Regions from separate parts of the Rhizobium binxianense genome, predicted to be linked through region 1. Evidence: riboswitches for the same ligand, from Rfam matches in the RefSeq annotation. Region 1 holds a riboswitch; the other holds the start of a gene.
What was found. A riboswitch is a leader RNA that binds a small molecule or an ion and turns the genes downstream of it on or off. The one in region 1 is predicted to bind S-adenosylmethionine.

Region 1 (7,565 bases):
GCTTCCTGAAGCGCGACGATATCGGGGCTGGCCCCCGACTGCGAGACGGTGAAATGGACGCCGCCCTTCAGATGCAGCGCGGCACCATAGACCGAAGCGATCGACGGGCCGACCGATGCGACCGGAACGCCGCAGGTGATCTCGAAGAGATATTTGAAGAAGGTGGCGGCGTGGTCCGAGGAGCCGCGCGCCGCCGTCGTCACCACGCTCGGGCGGGCCGACGAAAACAACCGGGCGATCTCGGCAAAGACCGGCTTTTCCTTTTCGAGAAGGGTGGCCACCACCTCGGGCGATTGGCCGGCTTCCTGCAGCATCAGCGACTGGTTCTCACTCATAGGTCATCTCCGATTCTCAATTCTGCAACGAAATCATAGGCGTCCCCGCGGTAGTGCGAGCGGGTGTATTCGACGACGCGCTGGTCTTCCAGGCGCGAGACGCGTTCGATCAGAAGCGCCGGCGCGCCCGAGTTGACGTTCAGGATCGCCGCCGAGGACGGATCAAGCGTGACCGCCGTCAACCGCTGCAGTGCCCGCACCGGCCGGTGGCCGCTGGCCGTCAGCGCATCGTAGAGCGATCCTTCGCCACCGGCGTCGTCGCCTAGGAATTTGATCGGCACCACGGCGCGTTCGATCGCCAGCGGCAGGCCGTCCGCGAGACGCAGCCGGTCGAGCCGCAGCACCGGCTCGTCGCCGCCGAGACCGAGCAGGAAGGATTCCTCCGGCGACGGCGTGTTGACCGCCCGCGACAATACTCGCGCAGCCGGCAGGCGCCCGCGCGAGCGCATGTCGGCGGAGAAGGAGGAAAGCCGCCAGAGCGACTGCTCCATGCGTTCCACCCTGCTCGATACGAACGTACCGCTTCCGTGGCGCGATTCCAGTGCGCCCGACGCCATCAGATCGCGATAGGCCGTGCGCACGGTGACACGACCAAGTTTCAGAGCCTCGGCGAGGTCGCGCTCTCCCGGCAGCGCCGTGCCGGGCTTCAGCAGGCCTTCCTGAATGAGGCCGGTCAGCGCCTGCGCCAGCCGCTTGTAGAGCGGGCCGGTCAACGCCTGGTCACGCAGGCCGCGGCTGCTCAGCTCCGCTATCAGACTGGTTCTATCCATAGGCACGTAATAGAACCTATCTAGAACCAATCAGCAAGACGGAATCGCACACCGACAAGAAAAAACCTCCCCGGGGCCCGGAGAGGTTCATAGCGATCAAATCTGACAGCCGTGCGTCCACAGCGCCGTGCGTCTGAAAAGACCGTCAGCTCTTGGTGAAGATATAGTCCGTCTCCTGGCGCAGCACTTCGCCGGGGCGCAGCACCGCATTCGGGAAACCTTCGTGATTGATGGCATCCGGCCAGACCTGCGTCTCCAGGCAGAAGCCGGCGAAGGGACCGTATTTACGCCCGCCAAGGCCGGGCGCCCCGGTATTGAGCTTGAACCCGGCATAGAACTGCACGCCTGGCTCGGTGCTGCGCACTTCCAGCGACACACCGGAATAGAGACTGCGGGCGAGCGCGACGCTGCGCTTGGCGGTGCGCTCGGGCGACAGGCAGAAATTATGGTCGTACAAAGCTTGCTCGCTGCCGACGAATCGCTTCATCGGCGCCATCTCGCGGAAATCGAATTCGGTGCCCGCGACGGAACGGATCTCACCGGTCGGCACCTGCCTCTCGTCGGTCGGCAGATAGTGATCGGCAGCGATCATGATGTCGTGGCCAAGCGCATCTTCACGGCCATCGAGATTGAAATAGGCGTGCTGGCAGACATTGGCGAGCGTCGGCTGATCGCTGGTCGATTCGTAAGTCACCGACAGTTCGCCGTTGCCGTGCACCCGGAAGGTTGCCTGGATCGTGCAATTGCCGGGATAGCCCGCGCGGCCATCGGGATCGACGATCTTCAGCACGACGCGGTCGACGTCATGCTCGACGATCGTCCAGTTGCGTTTGGCGATATTGTCGCTGCCGCCATGCAGATGCGTCACGCCGTTTTCATTCGGCTCCAGCTGATAGTCCTTGCCGTCGAGCGTGAATTTACCGCCACCGACACGATTGGCGCAGCGGCCGGGTGTCGCGCCGAAATAGGCCGAATGGAGGGGGTAGCTGTCGAAGTCGTCGAAGCCGAGCTGCAGCGGCGCCTCATGTCCCTCAAGGCGCAGATCCTGGATGACCGCCCCCCAGGTGATGATCTTGGCCGTCAGCCCGCCGCCCTTGATCTCGACGCGATAGACGGTCTCGCCTGCTTTCGTCTGTCCGAAAACTTCCCGCTCCAACTTATCCGACATGATCGACCGTCCGTTCTATTCCTGGGGTTTAAGCATGTCGCGCAAAAGTGTACAGCGGTTTTGCGATAACGACATGCGTAAAAACAAAGACTTAAAGCGCGGAGAGCGAATCTGAAAGATCGCGACGCGCTTTAGGAGCGGAACCTGCCCGCATTTGCTCCAAACCGCAACCGTGGGATCAGAAAGAAATGCCGCAGCGGTGACGCTGCGGCATCCGCTCTGCCACACTCAGAGATCCGTGCCGATCTCCTCCACATCGAAGGGCGTCGTCTGGTAGATTTCGTTGATCCAATTGCCGAACAGAAGATGCGCATGGCTGCGCCAGCGGTTCTGCGGCGCAAGTGCGGGATCATTATGCGGGAAGTAGTTGTGCGGCATCTTGATCGGCACGCCGGCATTGACGTCGCGGAAATACTCGTCGGACAGCGAGGTGGAATCATATTCGACATGGTTGAACATATAGAGCCGCCGGCCCTTCTTCTCGTGCACGAGGCAGACGCCCATCTCACCTGATTCCATCAGGATCTCCAGGCTTTCGGATTTTTCGATATCGGCGCGGCGCACCTCGGTCCAGCGCGACACCGGGACTTCGAAATTGTCGGAAAAGCCGTTGAGATAGATGGAGGAAGGTTTCAGGTTCCGGTGGCGGTAGACGCCGAAGGCCTTCTCTTTCAGCTCGTATTTCGGAACGCCGTGGAAATGATAGATCGCCGCCATCGCGCCCCAGCAGACGTTCATCGTCGAGTGGACGTTCGTTTCCGTCCAGCCGAGGATCTGCTGCATTTCCGCCCAATAGGTGACGTCCTCATAAGGCAGAAGCTCGATCGGCGCGCCAGTGATGATGAAGCCGTCGAACTTGCGCTGCTTCACCTCTTCCCAGGTCTGGTAGAAGGAAAGCAGATGGTCTTCGGACGTGTTCTTCGCCTTGTGGCCGCCGATGCGGATCAGCGACAGTTCCACCTGCAGCGGCGAGGCGCCGACGAGGCGGGCCATCTGCAACTCGGTCTTGATCTTGTTCGGCATGAGGTTGAGCAGCCCGATCTGCAGCGGACGGATGTCCTGACGGATCGCCATCGTCTCGGTCATCACCCGCACGCCCTCTTGAACCAGGGTTTCGAAGGCGGGCAGCGTATCGGGGATCTTGATGGGCATTGCGGTCACTCGATCAAAAATAAAAAACCGGCGGCGAAAAAAATCGCTACCGGTCCGCACGCGGCCCTTTAGCGACTTTTTTAACGTGGCTGCAAGCCGGCCGGCCAAATCACCACGGAGCACTTTAATTAGCTCCAGTCGGACCGCGAATCAATGGCGAATGCATGCAGGCGCAGCCCGTGCAAGCATCATCACACTTTAATGACTGATAGAATCTGTTGATAGACCGGTAACGCCACCATGTTAATAATAGGAGCATGGGCGATTTGGAAAAGCGTTAATGGCAGATAAGACCGAGGGGAGGCCAGGAATCCGGAGGCAGGATAGGGTAGGGTATGATCTCAGCCTGACATATCGCCTCGGGGTGATGTTCTCAGCGTTCTGGAATTCGCAAGTGCGGGGCAAGGTGCTGTTTCTGGCGACCGTGCTGATCCTTGTTATCCTGGCGACGTCCTACGGCCAGGTCATCCTCAATGAATGGAATGCGCCCTTCTACGATTCGCTGGAGCGCCGCGACCTCGGCGAGTTCTTCCACCAGCTTGAAATCTTTGCGATGATCGCCGGCACGCTGCTGCTGCTCAACGTGCTGCAAGCCTGGCTGAATCAGATGACCGCGCTCTATATGCGCGAGGGCCTGTCGCGCGATCTCGTCGATCAATGGCTGAAGCGCAAGCGGGCGCTGCGGCTCGCCTCCAGCGGCCTGATCGGCGTCAATCCGGACCAGCGCCTGCACGAGGATTCCCGCAATCTCGCCGAAAGCACGACAGGGCTGGTTCTCGGCCTGCTGCAATCGACCATTCTTCTGGTGAGCTTCATCGGCGTGCTCTGGGAGCTTTCGAGCGGCTTCATCTTCCGGATCAGCGGCCACAGCTTCTCCATTCCGGGTTACATGGTCTGGGCGGCGATTTTCTATGCCGCTTCCGCCTCGGTGCTGAGCCAGGTCGTCGGCCGCAAGCTGGTGAAGCTCAATGCCGACCGTTTCTCGAAGGAGGCCGAGCTTCGCTTCACCTTGATGCACGCCAACGAAAACATGCCGGCTATCACCGTCGCCCGCGGCGAGGAGAATGAGCGCCGGCGCATCAACACCGACATCAGCTCGGTGCTGAGGGTCGTCAAGCGGCTCGCCATGGCCAATACCAACCTCACCTGGGTTTCGGCCGGCTATGGCTGGCTGGTGATCGTCATCCCGATCATCGTCGCCGCCCCTGCCTATTTCTCCGGCGGCCTCACCCTCGGCCAGCTGATGATGTCGGTCGGCGCCTTCAATCAGGTCAATACGGCGCTGCGCTGGTACGTCGCCAATTTCGGCCCGATCGCCGAATGGCGGGCCACGCTGATGCGCGTCACCGATTTCCGCCAGGCGTTGGTCGACATGGAAGAGGACTTCGACCTCAAGGACAGCATCGCCTATGAAAACACCGCGGCCGACACGCTGACGCTGAAGGATATCGTCATCGTCGCCAAGATCGGCGAAGAGATCGACGAATGCGGCGGCTTCCGTCTGCGTGAAACCGATGTCGTGATCAAGGCCGGCGAAAAGATCATGATCAACGGCGATCACAGCGTCAACCGCAAGCTGCTGTTCCAGGCGATGGCCGGCCTCTGGCCGTGCGGCAGCGGCACGATGGGCCTGCCGCCGATCGACGACATGCTGTTCGTTCCGCAGATCGCCTATGTCCCCGGCGGCACATTGCGTGAGGCGCTGGCCTTCCCCGAAAGTGCCGATGCCTATCAGAAGGCGGATATTGAGGCGGCTCTCGAAAAGGCCGGCCTGCATTCGCTGATCGCAAGGCTCGATACCCGCGCCCGCTGGGACAAGCTGCTCGACAGCGACGAACAGAAGGCGATCGGCTTCGCCCGCCTGCTGCTCGTGCGCCCGCGCTGGATCATTTTCGACGAAGTGCTGGAAGGCATGGAGCCGGAATGGCAGGAAACCATGGCCAAACTGCTCACCACACTGCCCGAAAGCGGCATGATCTATATCGGCCGCTCCGAGGCCTATCTCGAGGCGCTGAAGCCGCGCGTCCTGCACCTGCAGGCGCTGCCGTCAAAATCCGAGGAACCGCCTGTCGCCCAGAGCGGCGCCAGCGCCAGTGTAGGCGCTGCTGCCGTACCCGCGCCGGCGCTTTAGAGCAATTCCAGGCAAAGCGCGAAGCGCTTTTGCCGGGAATTGCGCAAAAAATAAAAACTTAGAACGGTTCTCCGATTCCATCAAAAGCTGAACCGCTCTAAGCCCGCGGATCACATCGGCGGCGTGATGCCATTGAGACCGACGGCCACCTGGCTGGCCGAGATGCTGCCGTCCGCTGCCTTCTCGCCGGTGACGATGACGCCGGCGCCGGTCTTCAGATCATCTTTGGTCGCCGGTGCCAAGGTCACGATTGGTGTCGCATCGGCGATCGTGATGGTCTTTTCCTTGCCCTGATAGGTCAGCGTGATCGTGTGGCCGTCGACGGATTTGACGGCATTGCTGACGGTCGCGTTGGTCATCTGGCTGTTCGGCTGCGCATCCCAGGGGCGATTGCCCTCGCCGGTTCCCTTCATCGACGCCGGAAAGATCAGCACCTCGATCGCGCCATCCGGGCCGGTGCCTTTCGGGAGAGAGGCGACCCCGACGAAATCGCCGGGCTTGATATTCTCGACCGAGGCTTTTTTGACGCCACCGACTTTCCAACCGGCTTTCAGCGTGATCGTCGCATCGCTGCCTTCGCGCGTCTTGACGACGAGCTTATCGCCGCTGAGGCTTCGATGGCGCCGCGAACGCGAACACGGTTACTATCCTGTGCCTGTACGGCCTGCGATGCGGCAAGCGCGGCGAGGCCGCCAGCGGCAAGTGCCATGAGAATTCTGGAATGAGGCTTGCGAGACATATGACTTTTCCTTGTCGCCCTTGCGATCGGCAATATCCCTACAGCGCCGCGCGTTTTTTCAGATGCGCAAAAAGGACGCTGTAACACTTGGATTTGCTGCCGGAGCGCACCCTATGCCGCGCAGCGATACATTGGCCAATCAAGGAAAGGTGAGCCGACAAGTTTGCGAAGCTCAACCTTCCAGTTCTTCGCGCAACATTTCGAGCTCCAGCCACTCCTCCTCCATGTCGGTCAGGCTGGCGCGCAATTTCTCCATCTCGCCCGCAAGCCGGTTGAAGGCTGCGGGATCACGCGTGAAAAGATTGGGATCGGCCATCACCTGTTCGCGCTTAGCGATTTCGGCCTCGGCTTTCGCCATTTCCTTCGGCAGATTTTCCAGCGCGAATTTCTGCTTGAAGGAGAGCTTGCTCTTGGCACTCCCTGCGGAGGGCGCTGCCTCCTGCGTCTTCGGCTTCTCCGCCGCCTTCTCTGCCCTCTTGCGCTCCTCGAGCGCGCCCTTGCGCTGCGCAAGCATGTCCGAATAGCCGCCGGCATATTCGATCCAGCGGCCATCGGGTGCATCCGGCACGGCAGGCGCGATCGTCGAGGTGACGGTGCGGTCGAGGAAATCGCGGTCGTGGCTGACGAGAATGACGGTGCCGGGAAAGCCGGCGACGATTTCCTGCAAGAGGTCGAGCGTCTCGATATCGAGGTCGTTGGTGGGTTCATCGAGGATCAAGAGGTTCGCCGGGCGTGAGAGGATGCGCGCCAGCATCAGCCGCGCGCGCTCGCCGCCGGAAAGGCTCCTGATCGGCGTACGCGCCTGTTCCGGCTGGAACAGGAATTCCTTCATATAGCCGGTAACATGACGCTGCTCGCCGTTGACGAGCAGGTTTTCGCCGCGCCCATCCGTCAGATAGTTGGCGAGCGTATCCTCGGGATCGAGATCCTCGCGTTTCTGGTCGAGTGTCGCGATCTCCAGATTGGTGCCGAGCTTTATCGTGCCGCTATCGGGCGAAAGCTGCCCGGTCAGCATCTTCAACAGTGTCGTCTTGCCCGCGCCGTTCGGCCCTACCAGACCGATGCAATCGCCGCGATGCACGCGGATCGAGAAGGGCGTGACGATGGCCCTCTCGCCGAAGCTCTTGGTGATCTTCTCGGCTTCGATCACCAGCTTGCCGGATTCCTGCGCGTCCGAAGCCGTCGCCTGAACGGTGCCCTGCGGCCCCTTGTGACCGCGATATTGCGAGCGCATCGTCTGCAGCTCGCCGAGGCGGCGCATATTGCGCTT
Region 2 (7,565 bases), 730 kb from region 1:
GCTTCGGCTATCGCATGAACATGGCCGTGCCTCTTGGTTCGGAGCCCAAGGATCACTATCTGAACTGGGCCCGCAATGAGGGCGCCGAAATCATGCTCTGCCATGATGCCGACCGTGCGGTCGAAGGCGTCGATTGCGTGGTGACCGATACCTGGGTCTCCATGAATCAGGAACATCGGGCCCGGGGTCACAATGTCTTCCAGCCTTACCAGGTCAATGCGGCCTTGATGGCGAAGGCCGGCAATGATGCATTGTTCATGCATTGCCTGCCGGCTCATCGTGGTGAGGAAGTGACGGACGAGGTGATCGACGGTCCGCAATCCGTGGTCTTCGATGAGGCGGAAAACCGTCTTCATGCGCAGAAGTCGATTCTTGCTTGGTGCCTGGGCGCGATCTGAACCATAATCGGATGCCGCGAGTCATAGACCTGCGGCCGCGCGAGCGAAGGGCACGCTGACCCATCGCTCCGAAACTAGGAGTAAAGCCATGGCAGAAGCTGCAGCCGCCCTCGGCCAGTTTGATTTCGCCGGCGATGACCATGTCGTCCCCTTCCAGGTGGAGGGTCTGGACGTGCGCGGCCGCGCCGTCCAGCTCGGCCCGATGCTCGATGCGATCCTCGAGCGCCATCATTACCCCGCACCCGTCGCCCGCCTGCTTGCCGAAGTCGTCGTCTTGACGGTGCTGCTCGGCACCTCGCTGAAATTCGACGGCAAGTTCACGGTGCAGACCAAGGGCGATGGCCCGGTCGATCTTCTCGTCGCCGATTTCGCGACGCCGGAAAATGTCCGCGCCTATGCCCGCTTCGATCAGGCGCTGCTGAACAAAGCGATCGCAGCAGGCGAAACCGAGCCGGAGCAATTGCTCGGCCGGGGCGTGCTCGCCTTCACCATCGACCAGGGCAAGTTCGGCCAGCCCTACCAGGGCATCGTCGAACTCGACGGCACCTCGCTCGAGGAGATTGCCGGCGTCTATTTCCGTCAGTCGGAGCAGATCCCGACACGGGTGCGCCTGGCCGCAGCCGAACTCTTCGATCGCGACGATGCCGGCAAGCCGCGCCATCGCTGGCGGGCAGGCGGCCTTGTCGCCCAGTTCCTGCCGGAAGCACCCGAGCGCATGCGCCGGCCGGATCTCCACGGCGGCGACGGCGACACCGGCAGCCGCCCGCATGGTGAGGACGATGCCTGGCTCGAAGCCCGTTCGCTGGTCGAGACCATCGACGCCGATGAACTGACCGATCCGCTGGTTGGTACCGAACGGCTGCTGTTCCGCCTGTTCCACGAGCGCGGTGTCCGCGTCTACGAACCGCGCGCCGTCTTCGACCGCTGCAGCTGCTCGCGCGACAAGATCAAGGGCGTGCTGAAGGGCTTCACCGCCGAGGAGATCGAGGCCAGCCAGGAAAACGGCGAAATCGCCGTCACCTGCGAATTCTGCTCGACCACCTACCGCTTCGAGCCGGCCGAGCTTCAGCCGGCCGAAGGTTGAGGACACGCACAGCGAGCAATAAAAGATTAGCGATGATGCAGCACGGTGACTCGACTTTGCGTAGTCACTGTGCACCTATTCTGTTTCTTGGTTCTGGCCTAAGAAAGCGGGATGGGGCGTTGATGCGACTTTTGTTTTTTGTACTCGCACTCATAGCTGCGGTGCCACGAATGAGCTTGGCTGATGACGAGACAGTCCAATGGAAAGAAGTCGGCGGCTGGAAGGTGGCTGTCGACAAGACCCTAGGCAACGGCTGCTTTGTTCTGACTTCCTTCGAAGACGGCACGGTTTTTCGTCTTGGCCTCAATTATGTCAAAAAGGAAAGTCCTTTTTACATTCTGATTGGAAATGTAAATTGGAAATCCTTGGAAGACGGGAAGCAGTATCCCCTTGAATTTTATTTAGATCGCTCAAAATGGACAGTTGATGCGAGCGCCGTGGACCTTGATGGCTTTAAGGCATTATGGATCGATTTTAAGGATTCGAGCTTGGTTGCCGAGTTCGCTCGTAAATTGAGCTTTCGCGCGACCTTTAACGGAAAACAGATTGTTGCCCTGAGTTTAAAAAATTCCGTCAAGGCAACCGACGAGATGCTCGCCTGCCAAAAAGCGGTAAATGCTGCCGTTGCCCAACAGCCGGCGCCGCCACAATCAAAAGATCCGTTTGAAGCAAAGCCAGGTACTCAGGCCTCGGATCCTTTTGACCTTTAAAGCATGTCGCGCGTGCAGCAGTTTTAGCAAAGACATACGAAAAACAAAGACCTAAAGCGCGGCACGCGAACCTGAAAGATCGCGACGCGCCTTAGCAGATGATTGACGGAAGATGACGTCTGGATGCCCTGCGCTCATAGGACGCGCTGGGCCCCTCTGCCGCTTTCAATCTGCGCTCGATTTCGGGATCATACGTCAGTTAAGCACCCGCAGCAGCCCCGGTGAATCCAGCGAGAAGGCGGGGATGTCGACATCGAATATCTCGCCTTCGTCCGTTTCCATCTGGTAATGGCCGAACATCAGTCCGGAGGGGGTGTCGAGCGGGCAGCCGGAGGAATATTCGTAGGTGTCGCCGGGGCTGAGCCGCGGCTGTTCGCCGACGACGCCGGGGCCTGTCACTTCGTCCACCTGTCCGTTCTGGTCGGTGATGTTCCAGTAACGGTTGACCAGGCGAACGGCTATGCCGGAATTGTTGCTGATGACAATCCGGTAACCCCAGACATAGCGATCGTCTTCCGGGTCGGATTGCTCCTCCAGATAGAACGGTTCGACGACGACTTCGATATCCTTTGTGAGGGCGCGATACATGCCTTGCACCTTAGTCAAGATATGTTACCCGTATCTTATAAAGAGGCCATGTCCGTCAAGGAACGGAACGTTGATCAGTGATGAAACCGTCATGATCGAAGGGTTTTCGATCGTTAAGCCTAATCGTCAGTGTTAATTTTACCTCCGAACGCCGGCGCGGGCGAACTTGTTCCCCCCGGCCTCACGGAGTGAGGTCCGGCCTCACGGAGCGAGGCCCGGCAGCGGCCGAACCGCGAATGGGTCCGGCCGCTATTCCCGTCGGTCAGGCCGAGACCTTGGCAAGCGCCTTGGCGAAATCCTCGATCAGGTCGTCGGTATCCTCGATGCCGGCCGAAAGGCGCACCGTGCCGGGAGAGATGCCGAGTTCGGCACGCGCCTCCTCCGTCAAGTTCTTGTGCGTCGTCGTGGCCGGATGGGTGATCAGGCTTTTGCTGTCGCCGAGATTGTTGGAGATCTTGACGATATCGAGTGCGTTCTGCAGCGCGAAGGCCGCTTCCTTGCCGCCCTTCAGCTCGAAGGCGACGAGGGTCGAGCCGCCGGTCATCTGCTTGGCGATGATATCGGCCTGCGGATGGTCCTTGCGGCCGGGATAGATCACCTTGGCGACCTTGCCCTGCTCGGCCAGAAAGTCGGCGATCTTCGCCGCATTCTGCGTCTGCTGGCGCACCCGCAGCGGCAGCGTCTCGATGCCTTTCAACAGCGTCCAGGCGTTGAACGGCGACATGGCCGGGCCGGTATGGCGGAAGTAATCGTGCAGGTTCTCGTCGATCCATTCCTTGTCCGCAAGCACCACGCCGCCGAGGCAGCGGCCCTGGCCGTCAATATGCTTGGTGGCGGAATAGACGACGATGTGGGCGCCGAGCTCCAAGGGCTTCTGGAACAGCGGCGTGGCGAAGACGTTGTCGACCACGACCTTGGCGCCGACCTGGTTGGCGAGCTTGGCGACCCCTGCGATATCGACCACCTCGAGCGTCGGGTTGGTCGGGCTTTCCAGGAAGAACACCTTGGTGTTCGGCCGGATCGCCTCTTCCCAATTCTTGAGATCGCGGCCGTCGACCAGCGTGCATTCGATGCCGTATTTCGGCGCCAATGTTTCCACAACCCAGCGGCAGGAGCCGAACAGGGCGCGGGCCGCGACGATATGGTCGCCGGCCTTGACCTGGCAGAGGACTGCGGCGGCGACGGCCGCCATGCCGGAGGCGGTGGCGCGGGCGTCTTCGGCGCCTTCGAGCATGCACATGCGCTTTTCGAACATGTCGTTGGTGGGGCTGCCGTAGCGGGCATAGATGAAGCCGTCGGTCTCGCCCTTGAAGCGGGCTTCGGCCGCTTCCGATGTGTCATAGACGAAACCTTGCGTGAGATAGATTGCCTCGGAGGTCTCGCCATATTGCGAACGCAGCGTTCCGCCGTGGACGAGTTGGGTTGCCGGGCGCCAGGTCTTGCTCATGCCATCACCTTCACATAACAAAAAAACCGGTCGCAAAAGCAGACCGGTTTCAACCCGGTCTTTTTAGCCACTTGTTTAACGTGGCTGCAAGCCGACCGGCCAAATCACCACGGGATAATTCTGCAATACTGCTGTTAGCTGCTTGCGTCAATTCCCCGAGTTTGGTTTTGTCGGCGGCAAATGATGGATGAGGCATGATGGCTCGTGAAACGGGAATTCTGGCGGATCGCGCGATCTCCGCGCTGTTCGAAGCGGAGCGTCTGATCTCCGAACGGGAGCTGGACCGCGACCAGATCCAGCCCGCAAGTCTCGACCTGCGCTTGGGCGCCAAGGCCTTTCGCGTGCGCGCCAGCTTCATGCCCGGGCCCTCGCACCTGGTGTCCGACAAGCTCGACCGGCTGAGCCTGCATGTCATCGACCTCACCGAAGGCGCGGTGCTCGAAACCGGCTGCGTCTACATCGTGCCGCTGATGGAGAGCCTGGCGCTGCCGGCCGACATGTCGGCCTCGGCCAATCCGAAGAGCTCGACCGGCCGCCTCGATATCTTTACCCGCGTCATTACCGACTACGCCCAGGAATTCGACAAGATCCCGGCGGGTTATTCCGGCCCGCTCTATCTCGAAATCAGCCCGCGCACCTTCCCGATCGTCGTGCGCCGCGGCTCGCGCCTGTCGCAGATCCGCTTCCGCGTCGGCCAATCCCTGCTCGGCGAGCCGGAATTGTTGAAGCTGCATGAAAGCGAGACCCTGGTCGCCAGCAAGCAGCCGAACGTATCGGGCGGCGGTATCGCGCTGTCGATCGACCTTGCCGGCGACAAGGACGGCCTGATCGGCTATCGCGGCAAACATCACACCGCCGTCGTCGATGTCGACAAGAAAGATCAGCACGACATCTATGATTTCTGGGAACCGCTCTATAGCCGCGGCCGCAACGAGCTGATCCTCGATCCCGACGAGTTCTATATCCTCGTCTCGCGCGAGGCCGTGCATGTGCCGCCGGATTATGCCGCCGAGATGACCCCCTTCGATCCGCTGGTCGGCGAATTCCGCGTCCATTATGCCGGCTTCTTCGATCCGGGCTTCGGCCATGCCCCGGCCGGCGGGCGCGGCAGCCGCGCCGTACTCGAAGTCCGCAGCCACGAGGTGCCCTTCATCCTCGAAGACGGCCAGATCGTCGGCCGCCTCGTCTACGAACACATGCAGGAAAAGCCCGCCAGCCTCTACGGCTCCGGCCTCGGCTCCAACTACCAGGCCCAGGGCCTCAAACTCTCGAAGCACTTCCGCATCTGAGACGTTGCGTCCGGCGCGACTTGACAGCCGCCCCCATCTGTTGGAAATCTCAGCGCATCGCGGGTGTAGCTCAATGGTAGAGCAGCAGCTTCCCAAGCTGAATACGAGGGTTCGATTCCCTTCACCCGCTCCAGCTGCCTTTCACTTCACGTTCAGTTTGTTAGTCGATCGGCTTCTATCAACGTGCATGAAGCTCAAACGGTTAGCACCTCTACCTTTAGAAAGCCGGTACGGAGGTTCGACTACGCTTACTTCGGTAAGCGGAAGATTATTAGGTTTGGAACCTACCCATTACTCAGTTTAGCAGAGGCTCAGACGCGGAGAGAGGGCCACAAGGACGCTGGCGGAGGGGCTGTATCGATTGTTGGCCGAGGCAATCTTCTTGATTTTGGGAGGCCGCTCGATCCTCAGCAGCGAGGTGAGTACGGCGGTAGAGAGACGTTTAAAGTTGCTGAATGTAGCCATGGTGCGTGCGAAGGAAGCTCCTTACGTGGTTGATAAACGAAGCCTCTGGAAAACGGAGGTGTATTTCAATCCCTTGACGGCTTTCTCAGCTGATTATTATACGCACACAGATTGTCTGCGCCTTAGGGTTGATTGATAAATGAAATCATCACATGGTGGCTGGCTGTTTTTCGTATCCACGCAGTTATCTTGATCAAGAACATGGAATTTTCGTCGAGAACCCGAGTCTATCAAGACCTCGCACGCGGAAAGTAGAGTGGCTCTCATTACAGGAGTGACAATGACGAGTTTCCCGCCGCTCTTATGCGGGTCACCAACCGCCGAGGGGCTGGGCAAGATAGCGCTAAGTCAATTAAATGCGTCTTTGGCAAATTTCTCCGATCGAACTATTCATTATCTTACAGCGGCTTCATCGGATGAAGTCACGATCTTCGGCCCATTTTGCGCACGCGTTATCCTTGAGAACGGATGCGCGGCGCTGGTCGGTCGGCTTGACCCCTTCAGAATCCTCTACCTGAGCGAGTTTCAATCAAGGCCGGAGTACCTCTCAGGCAGACGCGTCAAGTCAGCGTTTTCGTGGGCGGGTGACGTGATTCCAGAAGAAAAACCGTCTGCGGTTTTGTGGGACGCAGATCACGAGTTAGTAAAAATCAGTCGCTCGTTGTTTTCTGCACATCTCGAGCACGTGTACTGGCGCCCCGCAGTGGATGCAATGCTGGATTATATTGAGGGAAATGATGCGCCCCAACTGGACGATATGCGTTCGTTAGAAAGCGAGAAATACATATCAGAGATCAAAGGAAGATTCAGGCAGCTGTATTCACAGTTGTCCAAGGGAGTGCATTGGGAATTTTTTAGCAGCAGCCTGCAAATGGACGAAGTAACGGTCAAAACGTTAATTAGAGATACAATCGTTAATATCGCAGGGTTGGGCCTAATATCGCATTTTGTACCTACGGCGTACGCGTCCTTGAGTGCAGAGGCGGCGGTAGAATCTTACATTCAACTAAGAGAGATAGTGCCGTGATAACTCAATTAGAAGAAGAAATCGACGCCACGTTGATTTTGGCGGCCGAAGAATGCCCACCTGCAGACTTTGCTAATATCCATAAATTCTCATCGCATGATGACGTCATTATCCGCAAACTTGTTGCTCATGGCCCTGTCCTGATTCGTGGAGGCCGAGGAAGTGGAAAAAGTGCGCTCTTGCTCGAAGCTCATCGTCGTATGCGCGAGCTCGGCGCGGTCATTCCGGTCTATGTTAGCTTGCGCTATTTGCCGCTGCTGCAGTCCGACGGCGATGAATATGTCATGCATTTTTGCCAGTTGCTCTCTAAGAAAATACAAGAGGAACTCGCAGAACAGCAGCACCGGGTTTCGTTCCCGGTTGTCAATGAAGTTGCTTCGCTTCAGCAAGCTTTGAGCACATTGGCTCAATTCGCTCATAAGCGTGTTGTTTTGCTTTTCGATGACGCTGCGCATATCGGCCGCGAGAAGCCGCTTGAAGTATTTTTCGACCTTTTTCGTACTATATCCAGCAGTTTAGTTTCGTGCAAAGCGTCAATTTATCCTGGCGTTACGAAA

Region 2: it holds a riboswitch for S-adenosylmethionine, as region 1 does, so the genes downstream of both, PO860_RS00900 (O-succinylhomoserine sulfhydrylase) here and metA (homoserine O-acetyltransferase MetA) in region 1, are expected to answer to the same signal.

What each region holds. Positions count from the first base shown of each region.
Region 1 is NZ_CP118713.1:4,004,578-4,012,142, forward strand. Features, by position in the region: gene PO860_RS19625 (SIS domain-containing protein) at 1-335, opposite strand, end outside; gene PO860_RS19630 (GntR family transcriptional regulator) at 332-1,105, opposite strand; gene PO860_RS19635 (aldose epimerase family protein) at 1,251-2,273, opposite strand; gene metA (homoserine O-acetyltransferase MetA) at 2,502-3,425, opposite strand; SAM riboswitch at 3,474-3,551, opposite strand; gene PO860_RS19645 (ABC transporter ATP-binding protein/permease) at 3,706-5,556, shown strand; partial or broken gene PO860_RS19650 (hypothetical protein) at 5,667-6,295, opposite strand; gene PO860_RS19655 (ABC-F family ATP-binding cassette domain-containing protein) at 6,468-7,565, opposite strand, start outside.
Region 2 is NZ_CP118713.1:178,121-185,685, forward strand. Features, by position in the region: gene argF (ornithine carbamoyltransferase) at 1-398, shown strand, start outside; gene PO860_RS00885 (Hsp33 family molecular chaperone) at 487-1,482, shown strand; gene PO860_RS00890 (hypothetical protein) at 1,605-2,192, shown strand; gene apaG (Co2+/Mg2+ efflux protein ApaG) at 2,388-2,780, opposite strand; gene PO860_RS00900 (O-succinylhomoserine sulfhydrylase) at 3,043-4,227, opposite strand; SAM riboswitch at 4,270-4,348, opposite strand; gene PO860_RS00905 (2'-deoxycytidine 5'-triphosphate deaminase) at 4,422-5,516, shown strand; tRNA gene PO860_RS00910 (tRNA-Gly) at 5,576-5,649, shown strand; gene PO860_RS00915 (hypothetical protein) at 6,262-7,008, shown strand; gene PO860_RS00920 (ATP-binding protein) at 7,005-7,565, shown strand, end outside.